2 regions of the Pyramidobacter piscolens W5455 genome follow, and region 2 is predicted to be linked to the other one. Evidence: riboswitches for the same ligand, from Rfam matches in the RefSeq annotation. Region 2 holds a riboswitch; the other holds the start of a gene.

Region 1 (7,386 bases), on a different contig from region 2:
GCCGCAGTTCGGAGATGCGCCGCGAGCTGAACGAGACGCTGCGCGCCAGCTCAATGAGCCTCACCGAGTCGGTGCGCGCCATCGGCGACCTGCAGGCCGACCGCATCGAACGGCTGGAAAAACGCAGCGGCGACCTCAACGCCGCCGTGGACAAACGCCTCGAATCGCTGCGGACCGACCTGCTCGGACTGCGTCGGGAAAACCAGTCACAGCTGGAAAAGATCCGCGCCGGCGTGGAAGAGCGCCTGCAGGAGACCATCGACAAGCGTCTGGGCAGTTCCTTCGCGCTCGTGCAGCGGCAGCTCGAAGCCGTGCAGAAGGGGCTGGGCGAGATGCGCAGCCTGGCCGGCAGCGTCGGCGATCTCAAGCGCGTGCTCACCAACGTCAAGGTGCGCGGTTCCTGGGGCGAAGTGCAGCTGCGCGCCATCCTCGAACAGATCCTTTCGCCCGAGCAGTACGCCGCCAACGTGGCGATCCGCCCCGATTCGCAGGAGCGCGTCGAGTACGCCGTGCGCCTGCCCGGCGGCGGGGACGGCGCGCCGCCCGTGTGGCTGCCGATCGACAGCAAGTTCCCGCTGGAAGATTATCACCGCCTCTGCGACGCCTCGTCCCGCGGCGACGAGCAGTCCGCGGCCGCGGCGCGCGCGGCTTTGCTCAGGGTACTCGAAAGCGAAGCGAAAGACGTCTGCGAAAAGTATATCGCGCCGCCGCACAGCACCGATTTCGCCTTGATCTTCCTGCCCATCGAGGGACTGTACGCCGAAGTGCTGCGCGACCCCGCCGCGGCCGAACGGCTGCAGCGCAAGTACCGCGTCGTCGTCGCCGGCCCCGCCACGCTGGCGGCGCTGCTCAGCAGCCTGCGCATGGGCTTCCGCACGCTGGCGATCCAGCAGCGCAGCGGCGAAGTGTGGGAACTCCTGGCCTCCGTACGCGGCGAGTTCGGCAAATTCGGCGAAGCCCTCGACAAGGCGAGGCGCCAGCTCAACGCCGCCGCCTCGTCCATCGAAGAGACCGGCCGCCGCACCCGCGTCCTGCGCCGCCGCCTCGACGCCGTGGAGCATCTCGCCAACATGACCAATTTTCAGCTCTGCGGCGAAGAAAATGTTGAAGCCTCTGAATCGGAAGATCGTGCTGATTCTTAAGAGCCCCTCTCGAAACCCGGTCCTCTGTCTCGCCAACGGCAAGCGCTCCGGTTCGAATGGGAAAATCCCGTTATCTTGAAGGAAACAACGTTCCGAAAGACTGAAACAGCCCGATAAAAAACTCTCTCCGGACGCCTCGGACGACATGTGGTGTTTCCTGCCAATTCCTGCTGCGGTTATTTTGACACTTCGACATTCCATGATATACTGACTTATATCATGATATTATCTTTTATAAAAATACTGTCATTAAAGATAGATTATGCTTTTCAAGGAGGAAATATGGATGAGCACTCACGAACAGAGTTCCGCGTTGAAAGTTCACAAGCTGACGTTCTGGGAAGCGACGATGATCGTCGTCGGCGCGAATATCGGCTCCGGCATTCTCGGGCTGGCCTATTCGAGCCGTAAGGCCGGCTGGCCGATTCTGTTGCTATGGCTGATTATAGCCGGCATTTTCACGACATTCTCAATGCTGTACGTCGCCGAGACGACATTGCGCACGGAAAAACCTCTACAACTCCCCGGACTGGCTGAGCGTTATGTCGGCAAACTGGGAGCCGTGCTCATCTTTATCTCTGTGGCGGCCAACTCGATCGGTTGCATGATTGCCTACATGACCGGTAGCGGCAATATTCTTGCTAAAATATTCGGCATTCCCAATCAAATGGGCAGTCTGCTGTTTGCTATTCCTGCCGTCATCGTCGTCTGGCTGGGTCTGAAGGCCACCGGAGTCGCCGAAAAAATCATCAGCACTGGCATGATGGTCATGGTCGGCGTGATTATCGTGGCTTCGTTTCTCTCCGACAAGGCGAATGTGAACAGCGCTCTCTACGCCAATTGGACGTACGCCGTGCCTGTATTTAACGTCGCGATTTTCTGTTACATCGCTCAGTATGCTGTGCCCGAAATGGCTCGCGGCTTGCGCCATGATCCTCGGAAACTGCCCAAGGCCATCACCACGGGCATGTTTCTCACCGCCGTGCTGTTGGCTCTTGTGCCTCTGGCTGTCATCTCTCTGACCGGCCCCGAAAAAGTCACGCAGGTCGCCACGATTGCTTGGGGTGAAGCCCTTGGTCAGTGGGCTTTCTTCATCGCCAACATCTTCGCCCTGTGCGCTATGATGACTTCTTACTGGGCCGTCGGCGGCAGCTTCCTGACGAACATCGTCGACATGTTCCATTTCAAATCCGAGACCGATTTCATGACCCGGCTCGTTTCGGTGATCTGCGTCTGCGTGCCTCCCTTTCTGCTGGCCTACAGCGGCATGGTTGGCTTCGTCGACGCAATTTATCTGGCCGGAACATTCGGCGGCGTGATCATGTCCATCCTGCCCGTGATGATGCTGAATAACTCGCGCAAAAGCAGCGACATCGAACCACATTGGAAGTGCGGCTGGTACAGTGCCGGCTGGGTTCAGGCCCTGCTTATCGTCCTCTTCTGCGGTGCGGCTGTCTACGCAATTTTCGACCTCATGGGCATTCTTCCGAGCGCTTGGTAAAGCGGGTGTGCTGAATGCAAGTTTTAGGAAAAGACAAAGTTATTTTCTCTTTTAATCAGGACAACAAAGTTGCGTATTTTGTCGATGACGGCGAAGTTTTCACCGTCGAAACCGACGACTGCTACAGTGGGCAGATCAAAGATTCCAGCGTGTTGCGCCCCGACATCGACATCTCCATCATGGACTGTTCGGTCGGTCCGATTTACGTTAACGGTGCCGAGCCGGACGATGTGCTGTGCGTCGAGATCCTTGGCATTGATTTTGCGCCGCAGGGCGTAATGGTCACGTCGCCGGGACTGGGAGTGCTTGGCGAGAAGACGGAAAAAGCCAATACGAAAATCATTCCGATCAAGGACGGCTATGCCCACTTCAGCAAGGATATCATCCTGCCGCTGACGCCGATGGTGGGCGTGATCGGCGTGGCGCCCCGCAGCGGCGACATTCATTGTGCCGTGCCCGGCGATCATGGTTCCAACATGGACACGAAAGTCATCACCGTCGGTTCCAAAGTTTATCTGCCTGTGGCCGTCAAAGGGGCATTGCTGGCCGTCGGCGACTTGCACGCCTGCATGGGCGACGGAGAACTCAGCGGCACCGGCATCGAAACGGCCGGCAAAATCCTGATGAAAACGACCGTGGTCAAAGGAACGCGCCTCGAACGTCCTATGGTGGAGACAAAAGACGGCATGTACACGATCGCTTCCGCAAAAGAGTTCAAAGATGGCGTGCATACCGCCGTTGAAGACATGGTCAATTATCTGATGAGAAAAACTGGACTGGGATTTCAGGACGCGTACCGCCTTCTCAGCGCCACCTGTGACATTCAGGTCAGCCAGGTAGTCAACGATTTGCACACGTTCCGCGTGCGCGCCCCCAAGGCGCTCCTGAAACTGGGCGGAATCTAGTTTTTCGCCGAACATAAAGGAACTGAAACAGACTTTTTAAGACAACACGCAGCCCGCGGGCGTCTTCGGAGAAAATTCCAGAGCTGCCCGCGGGCTGTGTTTTTCGCGAGATTCTGACGCCGATTCCCAACTTTGCTGCGCTTATACTATTTCTCAATAAAAATGCCGAACTCAGAGGCATTGCGAGGGAGATTCACACAGCGAGCTGCGCAGCATTCGAGACAGTTCTGAGCGACTGAACTCTCTCGCAGCGCCCGGCAAACTATGTTAATGCTTTTTATCAAGAAATAGTATGATACTGATTTTCAATGAAAAGGTATCGTTGAAAATGCTGATGATTATCTCCAACGCCGGCGCACAGTGCGGTCGCTATACGCGGATTTCTCCAGACGGGAATATTGTGCTGAACTTGCTTGCGAAGCAAGGAATCGAAGGCGGGCTCTTCGTCTTGACTGCGCACATGACGATGGCTATGGCGATTATCTCCATCCTTGCGCTCGTTTATTTTAAAGGCCACAAGGCAAAGAAAGGCGGCGCTGTTCGTCTGGAGACGGAAAAGCTCACAAGGAAACAGGTTGTCGCCCTTGTCGTCTTCGTTCTGGTTGTCTTGTGCGTCATCGTCCTCAAAAAGGATTCCGGATTCATGGGCATTGTCGGCGCCGTCGTTTTGATACTGATCGGCGTGATCGACGAAAAATCCGCGTTCAAGACGATTCCCTGGAATATCATCATGATGGTTGCCGGCGTCGGCATGTTGATGAATATTGTCATCATATCGGGCGGAATCGATATTCTGACAGGCGCGATTGCCGCACTGACCTCTCCTGTCACGGCGGGCGGGGTTTCCTGTATGACGGCAAGCGTCATGTCGTGGTTCTCATCGACCCTGGGCGTTGTCGTGCCGACGCTGACGCCGGCAGTCTCCAAGCTGGCCGCAGAAATCGGCGGCAACGTCACGGCCATCGGGCTCCTCAGTTCTATACTGATCGGTTCTTCCAGCGCGTGTTTCAGTCCCGCGTCTTCCGTTGGCGGCGTGATCTTGTCTACCGTTGTCGGAGACGAGAAATCCAAAGGAGTGATCGATGAAAACAAAACATTTGTAGTGTTGTTCATTCCGGTCCATCTGCATGGCGATTATCTTATCTCTCATCTCGATTACGGGGCTCTACAATATTTTTTCGTAACGGGATTCCTGTTTCTTTGGGAATTTTTGCTGCGGCGGTTTTTGTTCCGCGCTGGCGGGGAACCCTTTTCGGTGCTATAATGCTGTCTGCAATGAGCCGTTGGAGTGCCGACGTAAGTCCGGTTGCTTCAGCGGCTCGTTTTATTTTGCGCGGAGCCGCGCTTCGCCCGAAAGGAATGGAATTCGATGCCGAAAACGAAACTGCAGGAACTGATCTTTACGCTGATGATGGTGCCCGTCATGGTGACGTGGATGGTGCTGTACAATCTCTGGCTGTCGCCGCAGGGACTGACAGGAGTGTCGGCGCGGACGGGCGCGACGGTGCTCGAACTCTGCGCTCTCGCGCTGGCAGTGGAGTTTCCGCTGATTTCGCCTGCGGCCCACGCGATCGCTTTTCGGATCGTGCGACGGACAAGCTGCTCTCCGACACTGCTTCCGGTCGTCGTGGCGCTGTGCATGGTCAGTCTGATGTGCCCTTACATGAGCTTTATGGCCATGCTCTTGCAGCGCGGACTGCCGGCCGAATGGGCGTCGGTCTGGGGAGGAATGCTGCGGGTCAATTATCCCATGGCGCTGGCGTGGCAGCTTCTGGTCGCCGGCCCTGCCGTGCGGGCGACGTTCGCTTCTTTGCAGAAGCGCTTCTGGCCCGCGGGCGCTCCGGCCGCATAGCGCGCGTCTCAAGATGCCGCCGGCTTTATCACCGCACAACGACAGCTTTTCGAAAAACTCTTGCGTCGACGCCCAATCTGTGCCAAGATACCCGCCAATCAAACAGCGCAACTTTTATCAAGAGTCAGGGGAGAGAGTCAGCTCGACGATCCTGCACCAACCTGCCCGCACGGGAAAGGTGGTCCGGCTGACAGCGATGAGGGGAAAGCCTCGGAACGGTCTTTTGAAGCCGCCTTGTCGCACGACAGGGCGGCTTTTTCGTCGTCTCGATAAAACGCGCGGGGGAGGAAGAGAGCGATGATTCAACTGAGCGGCATCAAAAAAAGCTATCCGGCCGCCGACGGCGGCGCGGTCGCGGCGCTGGACGGCGTCGATCTGGCCGTCGGCGACGGGGAGATTTACGGCGTCATCGGCTATTCCGGCGCGGGCAAGTCCACACTGGTGCGCTGCGTCAATCTGCTCGAGACGCCCGACGAAGGGCGGCTTGCCGTCGGCGGTTTTGGAACAGTCGAGGCCCGTGGCGGCAGGCTGCTCTTCACGCCCGAAGGAGGGGCCGCGTCCCCCCCGATGAGAGAGACTGACCTGCGCCGGCTGCGCCGCGGCATCGGCATGATCTTTCAGCACTTCAATCTATTGGACCGCAGCACCGTTTTCGAGAACGTGGCCTACCCGCTCAGGTATTGCGGCATGAAAAAGGACGGAATCGAACGCCGCGTGCTGGAACTGCTGGAGTTGGTGGAGCTGCGCGACAAGGCGGACGCTTATCCTTCGCAGCTTTCCGGCGGCCAGAAACAGCGCGTCGCCATTGCCCGCGCGCTGGCAAACAATCCCCCGATCCTCCTCTCCGACGAGGCTACCAGCGCCCTCGATCCCGACGTTACCGAGTCGATCCTGACGCTGCTCAAAAACCTGAACCGCCGCCTGGGCGTCACGATCATCCTCATCACCCACGAGATGGCGGTGATCAAGTCCATTTGCCAAAAGGTGGCGGTCATGGAGAGCGGGCGCGTCGTCGAGGAAGGTCCCGTGTACGACGTTTTCTCGTCGCCGGCGGAAGTCGTCACGCGCCGCTTCGTGGCGGCCACGTCGGGGCTGGGCAGCTTCGGCAAGTTGATCGCCGGCGGCTCGCCGCTGGTGCGGACGGACGAACGGCGGCAGCTCGTCAATCTGGTCTTCACCGGCGACTGCGTGGGCGACGCGCTGATCTCGGAAACGTCGCGGCGGTTCTGCGTCGACCTCAATTTGGTGCTGGCCAACGTGGACCTGCTGCAGGGGCGTCCGCTGGGCTACACGGTCGTGATGGCGCAGGGCGAACCGGAGAACATCGACGCCGCGCTGGCCTATTTGCGCTCGCGCTCCGTCAGGGTGGAGGTGATCGAAAATGCCCGCGTTTCTTAAAAGCTGGGCGCCCAACGTCTGGGCTTATCGCGTCAAGTTCCTGGCCAGCGTCGAAGCGACCGCGCAGATGTTTTTGATCGCCGGCGCGTTCACGCTGCTGTGCGGATTTTTCTTCGGCATCCTGCTGACGGTGACGAGAAAGGGCGGCATCCGTCCGAACGCGGCGCTGTTCCGCGTCGTCGACACTTTCATTAATATCTTCCGTTCGATTCCTTTCGTGATCCTGCTGATCTTCCTGATTCCCTTCACGCGCGCTGGTCGGGACGGCGATCGGCGTGAAGGGGGCCGTCGTGCCGCTGGTTTTCGGCGCCGTCCCCTTCTTCGCGCGGCAGGTGGAGACGGTGCTGGTCGGCGTGGACCCCGGCAAGATCGAGGCGGCGCGCAGCATGGGCAGCGGCACGGCGGGCATCGTCTTCCGCGTCTGCCTGCCCGAGGCCGTGCCCGAGCTGATCCGCGTCGTCACGATCACGGCCATCAGCCTGATCGGCCTCACCTCCATGGCCGGAGCGGTGGGCGCGGGCGGCATCGGCGGCTTTGCCATCAACTACGGGCAGAACCTCCATCATCAGGATATCGTCAACGTCTGCG
Region 2 (7,386 bases):
GGAGCTGGCGCGCCGCCTCTGCCGCCGCCGCGCGTCCGTCGGCGCCGACGGGCTGCTGATCGTGGAGCCGTCCGCGGGCGCGCATTTCCGCATGAGACTGTTCAACGCCGACGGATCGGAAGCCGAAATGTGCGGCAACGGCGCGCGCTGTATCGCGCGCTTCGCTTACGAGCGCGGCGTCGCTCCGGCGGAAATGACGTTCGAGACGCTGGCGGGCGTGATGCGCGCGCGCGTCGAGGGCAGCTTTGCCGAGATCGACCTCGGCGAGCAGTCGTTCGCGCCGGACTGGATCGACCGGCCGCTGACGATGGACGGCGCGGCCTTCCGCAGCTGCTTCTTGTGGGTGGGCGTGCCCCATCTCGTGCTGTTCGCACCGGAGGAACTGAGCCGCGACGACTGCCGGCGCATCGGGCGCGCATTCCGTGCGGACGCGTCGCTGTTCCCGCAGGGCTGCAACGTGAACTTCGCGCGGCCCGTCGGGCGCGGCGAGCTGTCGGCCGTGACCTACGAGCGCGGCGTCGAGGATCTCACCGATTCCTGCGGCACGGGCAGCGTGGCGGCGGCGCTGTCGGCCGGTTTGCTGTTCGGCATGGACAGCCCGATCGAAGTGCACAATCCCGGCGGCACGAACCGAGTCGCTTTCGAACGGCTCGACGGGACGCGCTTCCGCACGGTTCTGGGCGGAGACACCGCCGTTGTCGCAAAGGGGGAACTTGGCCCCGATGCCTGATCGTACCAGAGAAGGGGGAGAAGAGTTCATGAAGGACAAACGAGAGCTTTCCAAGGACGAGCTGGAGCTGCTCCGCGACGAAGCGCTGCCTCCGGCGGAAGACGAAGAGATCATCGAAGACGACGATTGGACAGAGTTCCGCAAGATGAGCCCCGAAGAGCAGAAGTGGGCTCTGATTCAGCTTCAGCTCGATCAGGAACAGAAATATATCGAGAGCATTTTCACTCCCGAATAGGGAATAAAAAAACCGCGGGCCGTCGCCGTTTCGCGGCAGAATCTTTCAGGACGTGGTGTGATGAGACATCTTTTCAAAGCGCTGGCGCACTCTTGGGGCGGCTTTCTCGTGCTGCTCGGGGAAGCCGCGTTCCGTCAGGAACTGGTCATGCTGCTTGCCGCGCTGTCGGCCGTGTGCTGGCGGCGCGGCCTTTCCGCTTTCGCCGCCGCGCTGCCCTGGGGACTGCTGGTGCTGATCGCGGAAGCGCTCAACACCGGCATCGAAAAGACGGTGGATCTCTGTACGCAAGAATGGCATCCGCTGGCCAAAGCCGCCAAGGACGCGGCCAGTTTCGCCTGCGGCATGGCGATCCTGGCGTTCGCTCTGGTCTGCGCGCGGGAACTTTTCCTTTAGATTTTTTCGGTCGGAAGGCCGTCGTCTTCCGCTCGCAAAATGCCGGAAGTCCGAGAGCTTCCGGCATTTTTTTGAAAGGCGGGATGTGATGCGTTTTCTTCGCGTTTTTCTGCTGCACGTCCGGTCGGCGGGCGCGGCGCCACGCTCCATTAGCTTCCTGTCGGCACCCTGAAGCGAAGAAGCGTATGTTTCATGAAAGAGGCATCTTTTTAATGAAGACCGGGGGGAGCGAATGAACTTGAGCACTCTGTTCCAGATCATGGGCGGCGTCGGGCTGTTCCTGTACGGCATCAAACTGATGGGCGACGCCCTTCAGGATTTGGCGGGCGACCGCATGCGCACGCTGATCGCGTCGCTGACGAGCACGCCGCTCAAGGGCGCGCTGGTCGGCACGCTGGTAACGATGGTGATCCAGTCGAGCGCCGCCACGACGATCATGTCGGTGAGCTTCGTGCAGGCGGGGATGATGACGCTGAAGCAGGCGCTCGGCGTGATCATGGGAGCCAACATCGGCACCACCGTCACGGCGCAGCTGGTCGCCTTCAACATGAGCGAGCTGGCGCTGCCGCTGCTGGGCGTCGGCATGCTGCTGGCCGTCTTCGGCCACTCGAAAAAACGCCGCTACGTCGGCAACGGCATCTTCGGCTTCGGGCTGCTCTTCATCGGCATGAGCACGATGGAGCACGCGCTCGGCTTTCTCGCCGCCAACAAACAGTTTTTTCTCACCTTCGCCGCTCATCCGCTGCTGGGCGTCGCCGCCGGCACGCTGCTGACCATGGCCGTGCAGTCGAGTTCGGCCACGGTCGGCCTCACCATCGCCATGGCCGTGCAGGGGCTGCTGCCGCTTCAGTCGGCCATCGCCATCCTGCTGGGCGACAATCTGGGCACGACGATCACCGCCGTCATCGCCGCGCTTGGTTCGAGCAGGTCGGCCAAGCAGGCCGCCGCTGGGCACGTGCTTTTCAATCTGCTCGGCGTGGCGATCTTCCTGCCGCTGCTTGGCCCCTATACGGCGCTGATCTCGCACACGTCCGCGAATATCGCCCGTCAGCTGGCCAACGCCCACACGCTCTTCAACGTCGTCAACACCATACTCCAGCTGCCCTTTGTGAGTTTGCTCGCCCGGCTGATCCAGAAGCTGATTCCGGTCAAAGATGAAAAAGTTTACGCCGGCGCCCGTTATCTGAATGAAAGCCTGCTGAACACGTCGCCCGCCGCCGCGCTGACGGCGGTGCGCAACGAACTGCTGAACATGGGCGGCATGGCGCTGGAAATGCTCGACCTGGTGAAGCAAGCTTTCGCCTCCAAGGATCCGGGCGCCGTGTCCAAGCTGAATCGGGTGGAAGACGGCCTGAACGACCTGACGCGGCGCGTTGCCGCCTTCGCCGCCAAGCTTTGGCAGCGCCACATCTCCGATCATCTTTCCTCGCTGCTCGAATCTCTCGTGAACGGCTCCAGCGACATCGAGCGCATCGGCGATCATGCCCAGAACATGATGGAGCTTTACGAGTACCTTCAGGATCACAATCTCGAATTTTCGCCGTCCGCCGTTCAGGAGTTTTCCGCGATGCTCGCGCTGGTCCGCGAGATGGTGCAGAAGGCTCTCGAGGCCCTGCGCACGGAGAACGTCGAACTGGCCCGCGAGGTGTCGGTGACGATGGAAGACGGGGTCGACGCCATGGAGAGGCAACTGCGGCACACGCACATACAGCGCCTCAACGACGGGAGCTGTACGCCCTCGTCCGGCGTGCTCTTCATCGACCTGATCAGCAACATGGAGCGCATCGGCGACCACGCCACCAACGTGGCCGAAATCGTTCTGGAAACGTCCGGTCTTCATGCGCGCCGGGAAACGGGCAAAAAGTTCGAAATGTAATGAAAGGCGGGGAGACGCACGCACCACCGCGAGGACTCCAATTATAAGGAAGCAACCGGAGAAAATCGCCGCGCCGCTTTGGGATGCCGATCCTTGACTCAAACGACGAATGTTCTCCAGCCCCGCCGGCCAAAATCGCGCGCTTGTTCCCGGCCGAAAAAACCGCGGCAAAAAAATGCAAAAATTCGGCGGCGATTTATCCCGAAAAAGTCCGCAGAAACGGCGGCTCCCAATGATTGGTGTATAATTGTGAAAATCGCTCCGACATCGACCGGCGTCAACGGCCGACCGTCCGTTCAGCCCAGCTCGCAGGAGGCTTTGAAAATGAAAGAACCGGAAGCTTACGCCCCGACTGCCGCGGATTTCGTCTACCGACATCTGCGCGGCCAGATCTTCGCCAAAAAGCGCCAGCCCGGCGACCGGCTTACCGAAGAGGCGATCGCCCAGGAACTCGACGTCAGCCGCACCCCCGTGCGCGAGGCGATCCGCCGCCTCGCCGCCGAGGGACTGGCGACGCTGATCCCCAACGCCGGCGCCCGCCTCGCCAATCCGACCAAGAAAGAAATCATGGACACTTACGAGCTGCGCGAATATCTGGAGTGCCTGGCGGCGCGCAAGGCGGCCCTCAACATCACCGCCGCGCAGGCGGACAAACTCCAGCGGACGATCGACGAGGAAGAACAGATTTTCGCCGCCCGCAATTTCGAGGCCTACCTCGACGTGAACAACCGCTTTCACCGCACGCTGGCGGAATGCTCCGGCAACGCCGTGCTGGCAGAGTTCGTCAACAATTTGCTGGCGCGCACCTGCGTGTACATGATCTTTTACGATTCGTTCTTCGACATGAGCACCAATCCCAGCCTCGACGAGCACCGCGCCCTGCTCAAGGCACTGTTGGCGCACGACCCCGACAAGGCGGAGCAGCTCATGAAAGTCCACCTGATGCTGTCGGCCACGTCGCTGAAAAGCAACGAAGGCCTGCGCGTCGGCGGAGAATGAGCGCCGAACATCGTGAAGCGAGATCGGCATTTTTCTTCATAAAAGTATTGACACAGTTTGCCGGGCGCTGCGAGAGTGTTCAGACGCTTGCAGCGCCCTTTGCGAGGGGGAAACTTCGATGGGCAAGGACATCCTGCTGATCAGCGGCCTGCCGGGCTCCGGCACGATGGCGCCGGCGACCGTGGACACCGTGGCGGAATCGGTCCGCCGCAACCGCGACAATGCCGATAAGGGCAAATACATTCCGCCGGGGCCGCGCCCCGAGGCGGTTGACATATGAGACGCCCGCGCATCAGAATCACGCTCATCGATCGCAAAGGCCCCTGCCCGTGCCACCGTGGCCACCGCGTCGGCGACGAATGGGACTTCGACAGCGAACGCGGCACACTTTGCCCGATGGCCATGCACGTGGCCTTTCTGTACATCGATATCCTCCGCTATGGCGGCGAGATTCCCGGTCAGCCCAAGGGCACGGCCGTATTCTGCTGCCCCGATGCCGACACGATCAACGTCTTCAAAGTCGAACGCCTCACGACAGACTCACCTTCGAAAAACAGCCTGCCGGAATAATAAAAAGCCGCGGTGTTTTCGGACCGAAAATTCAGCTCTCAATCTTCTATAAATATTCCCAATGATCTTACAAGCTCATTGGAAACAGGACGCATCGATCATGTTCAGAGCGTCGTTTTTCACCGGCTTTGCGCAGTGGTTGAGTGCGTTGGAGAGCATGTCGGTATTCCCCATCAGCTTGCGATCTTTAACGGTATTACCGTTAATCCAAACATCAAAGGCACACTACGCGTAAAACCGGAGTTCTGGCGAAGATATGCTGCGCTGAGTGTACGCAGCTGGAGCCACAAGGGCAAGAACCGTAAAAATGATAGTTCGGGCTGCGGCGCCTGATCCGCAGCAATGGAAAGGAGCGACCATCATGAAACTGACGTTTTTGGGACACGCCTGTTTCGATCTGTTCGACGGGGCGTATCACGTGCTCACCGATCCGTATCTGACGGGCAATGTGCTGGCCGCGGCGAAGGCCGACGAGGTGGCGGCCGATTTCATCCTCGTCAGCCACTGCCACGGCGACCACCTCGGCGACACGCTCGACATCGCCCGGCGCACGGGCGCGACGGTGGTCGGCGTGGCCGAACTGCGCGGCATGCTGACGGAGGCGGGGCTGAAAAGCTGTCTCGGCAACATCGGCGGCTGGGGGCCGATGCCGTTCGGACGCGTCAAGCTGCTTCAGGCGATCCACGGCAGCGGCCTGCCGGGCGCGCTGGCCTGCGGTTTTCTGATCGGGATCGGCGGCAAAAAAATTTATTTCGCCGGCGACACGGCTTTTTACGGCGACATGGCGCTGCTGGCCGAGGAAAAGCTCGACGCGGCGCTGCTGCCGATCGGCGACTTTTACACGATGGGGCCGGACGACGCGGCCCGCGCCGCCCGGGCCGTGGGCGCGAAGATCACCGTGCCCATGCATTACGACACGTTCCCGGCCATCAGACAGGATCCGCAGGCGTTCAAAGCGCTCTGCGAACCGGCCGTCAAGGTCGCGGTGCTGCGGCCCGGCGAGTCTCTCGAGCTGTAATTTTTCCGCAAAGATTCGTCGCGCTCTTGCGCTTCGCAGGAGATTGTGTTATCATACCCGTCAATCAAACAGCGCAACTTTTTATCAAGAGTCAGGGGAGAGAGTCAGCTCGACGATCCTGCACCAACCTGCCCGCGTGGGAAAGGTGGTCCTGCTGACAGCGATGAGGGGAAGCCTCAAAGAGGGATTTGAGCCGCCTTGCCATCGCAGGGCGGCTTTTTCGTTTCCCCGAAGATGCGCGCGATCCCCCTACGGAAGGTGAAACCATGATCCAACTCCGCGGCGTCAAAAAAATCTATCGCGCGCCCGACGGCAACTCCGTCGAGGCGCTCTCGGGCATCGATCTGGACATCGGCGACGGTGAGATCTTCGGCATCATCGGCCTGTCGGGCGCGGGCAAATCGACGCTGCTGCGCACGGTTAACCGCCTCGAGGAGCCCAGCTCGGGCAAAATTTTCATCGACGGGCGGGAGATCACGGCGCTTGACGCCGGCGGTCTGCGGCTGGCGCGGCGCAAGATCGGCATGATCTTCCAGCACTTCAACCTGCTGGCCTCGCGAACGGTGACGGGCAACGTCGCCTTTCCGCTGGAGCTGGAGCGCTGGAAGCCGAAGGACGTCAAAGACCGCGTCGCCGAAATGCTCGACGTCGTCGAGCTTTCCGACAAGGCCGGCAGTTATCCGTCGCAGCTTTCCGGCGGCCAGAAGCAGCGCGTCGCCATCGCCCGAGCGCTGGCGAACCGTCCGCACGTGCTGCTCTCCGACGAGGCCACCAGCGCCCTCGACCCGCGCACCACCAAATCGATCCTCAGCCTGCTGGCCGGCATCAACCGCCTCATGGGGCTGACGATCGTCGTCGTCACCCACGAGATGAACGTCATTCGCGAGATCTGCTCGCGCGTGGCGATCATCGAAGCGGGACGCATCGTCGAACAGGGAACGGTCAAGGAAATATTCCTCAACCCGCGCTCGAAAACGGCGCGCGAGTTCCTCGCCAAGCTGCCGCGCACCGGCTACGACGAGGGTGCGGGACTGCCCCGCGAGGCGGGAAAGCCCGTGGCGGTGCTCACGTTCGACGGCTCGGCGGCGGAAGCGCCCCTGATCTCGCAGACGATCAAGGCCACGGGGGCCGACGTCAACATTCTCGCCGGCGCCATCGACAGCCTCTACGTGTCGCGCGTCGGCACCCTGACGGTGCAGTTCGGCGGCGCGCCGCAGGTGATCGCCGCGGCGATGGACATGATCCGCGCCCATAACGTGAAGGTGGAGGTGATCTGGAATGGCTAAAATCTTCGCCCTTCTCGCCGAGCCGACGCTGCAGACGCTCTACATGGTCGGCCTGTCGAGTCTGTTCGCGATCCTGCTCGGGCTGCCGCTGGGCATCGCCCTCGCGCTCACCGAAAAGGGCGGCCTGTGCGAGAACCGCGTCGCCGGCAAGGCGCTCGACACGTTCGTCAACGTCTTCCGCTCCTTCCCGTTCATCATCCTCATGATCATCCTCTTTCCGCTCTCGCGGCTGATCGTCGGCACGACCATCGGCACCACGGCCGCCATCGTGCCGCTGTC

The links. Region 2 has a riboswitch for S-adenosylmethionine ahead of HMPREF7215_RS02835 (methionine ABC transporter ATP-binding protein). Riboswitches for the same ligand answer to the same signal wherever they lie in the genome.
Region 1: it holds a riboswitch for S-adenosylmethionine, as region 2 does, so the genes downstream of both, HMPREF7215_RS11100 (methionine ABC transporter ATP-binding protein) here and HMPREF7215_RS02835 (methionine ABC transporter ATP-binding protein) in region 2, are expected to answer to the same signal.

The regions. Positions count from the first base shown of each region.
Region 1 covers NZ_ADFP01000128.1:13,702-21,087, reverse strand. Annotated here, with positions in the region: gene HMPREF7215_RS11125 (DNA recombination protein RmuC) at 1-1,142, shown strand, start outside; gene HMPREF7215_RS11120 (aromatic amino acid transport family protein) at 1,429-2,643, shown strand; gene HMPREF7215_RS11115 (acetamidase/formamidase family protein) at 2,658-3,548, shown strand; gene HMPREF7215_RS11110 (SLC13 family permease) at 3,877-4,812, shown strand; gene HMPREF7215_RS11105 (DUF2798 domain-containing protein) at 4,918-5,400, shown strand; SAM riboswitch class I at 5,512-5,603, shown strand; gene HMPREF7215_RS11100 (methionine ABC transporter ATP-binding protein) at 5,698-6,798, shown strand; gene HMPREF7215_RS13715 (hypothetical protein) at 6,823-6,990, opposite strand; gene HMPREF7215_RS13710 (ABC transporter permease subunit) at 7,074-7,386, shown strand, end outside.
Region 2 covers NZ_ADFP01000039.1:48,156-55,541, forward strand. Annotated here, with positions in the region: gene dapF (diaminopimelate epimerase) at 1-730, shown strand, start outside; gene HMPREF7215_RS02805 (hypothetical protein) at 759-965, shown strand; gene HMPREF7215_RS02810 (diacylglycerol kinase) at 1,026-1,358, shown strand; gene HMPREF7215_RS02815 (Na/Pi cotransporter family protein) at 1,591-3,234, shown strand; gene HMPREF7215_RS02820 (GntR family transcriptional regulator) at 3,559-4,233, shown strand; gene HMPREF7215_RS13070 (hypothetical protein) at 4,352-4,513, shown strand; gene HMPREF7215_RS02825 (TIGR04076 family protein) at 4,510-4,803, shown strand; gene HMPREF7215_RS02830 (metal-dependent hydrolase) at 5,165-5,821, shown strand; SAM riboswitch class I at 5,900-5,991, shown strand; gene HMPREF7215_RS02835 (methionine ABC transporter ATP-binding protein) at 6,088-7,107, shown strand; gene HMPREF7215_RS02840 (methionine ABC transporter permease) at 7,100-7,386, shown strand, end outside.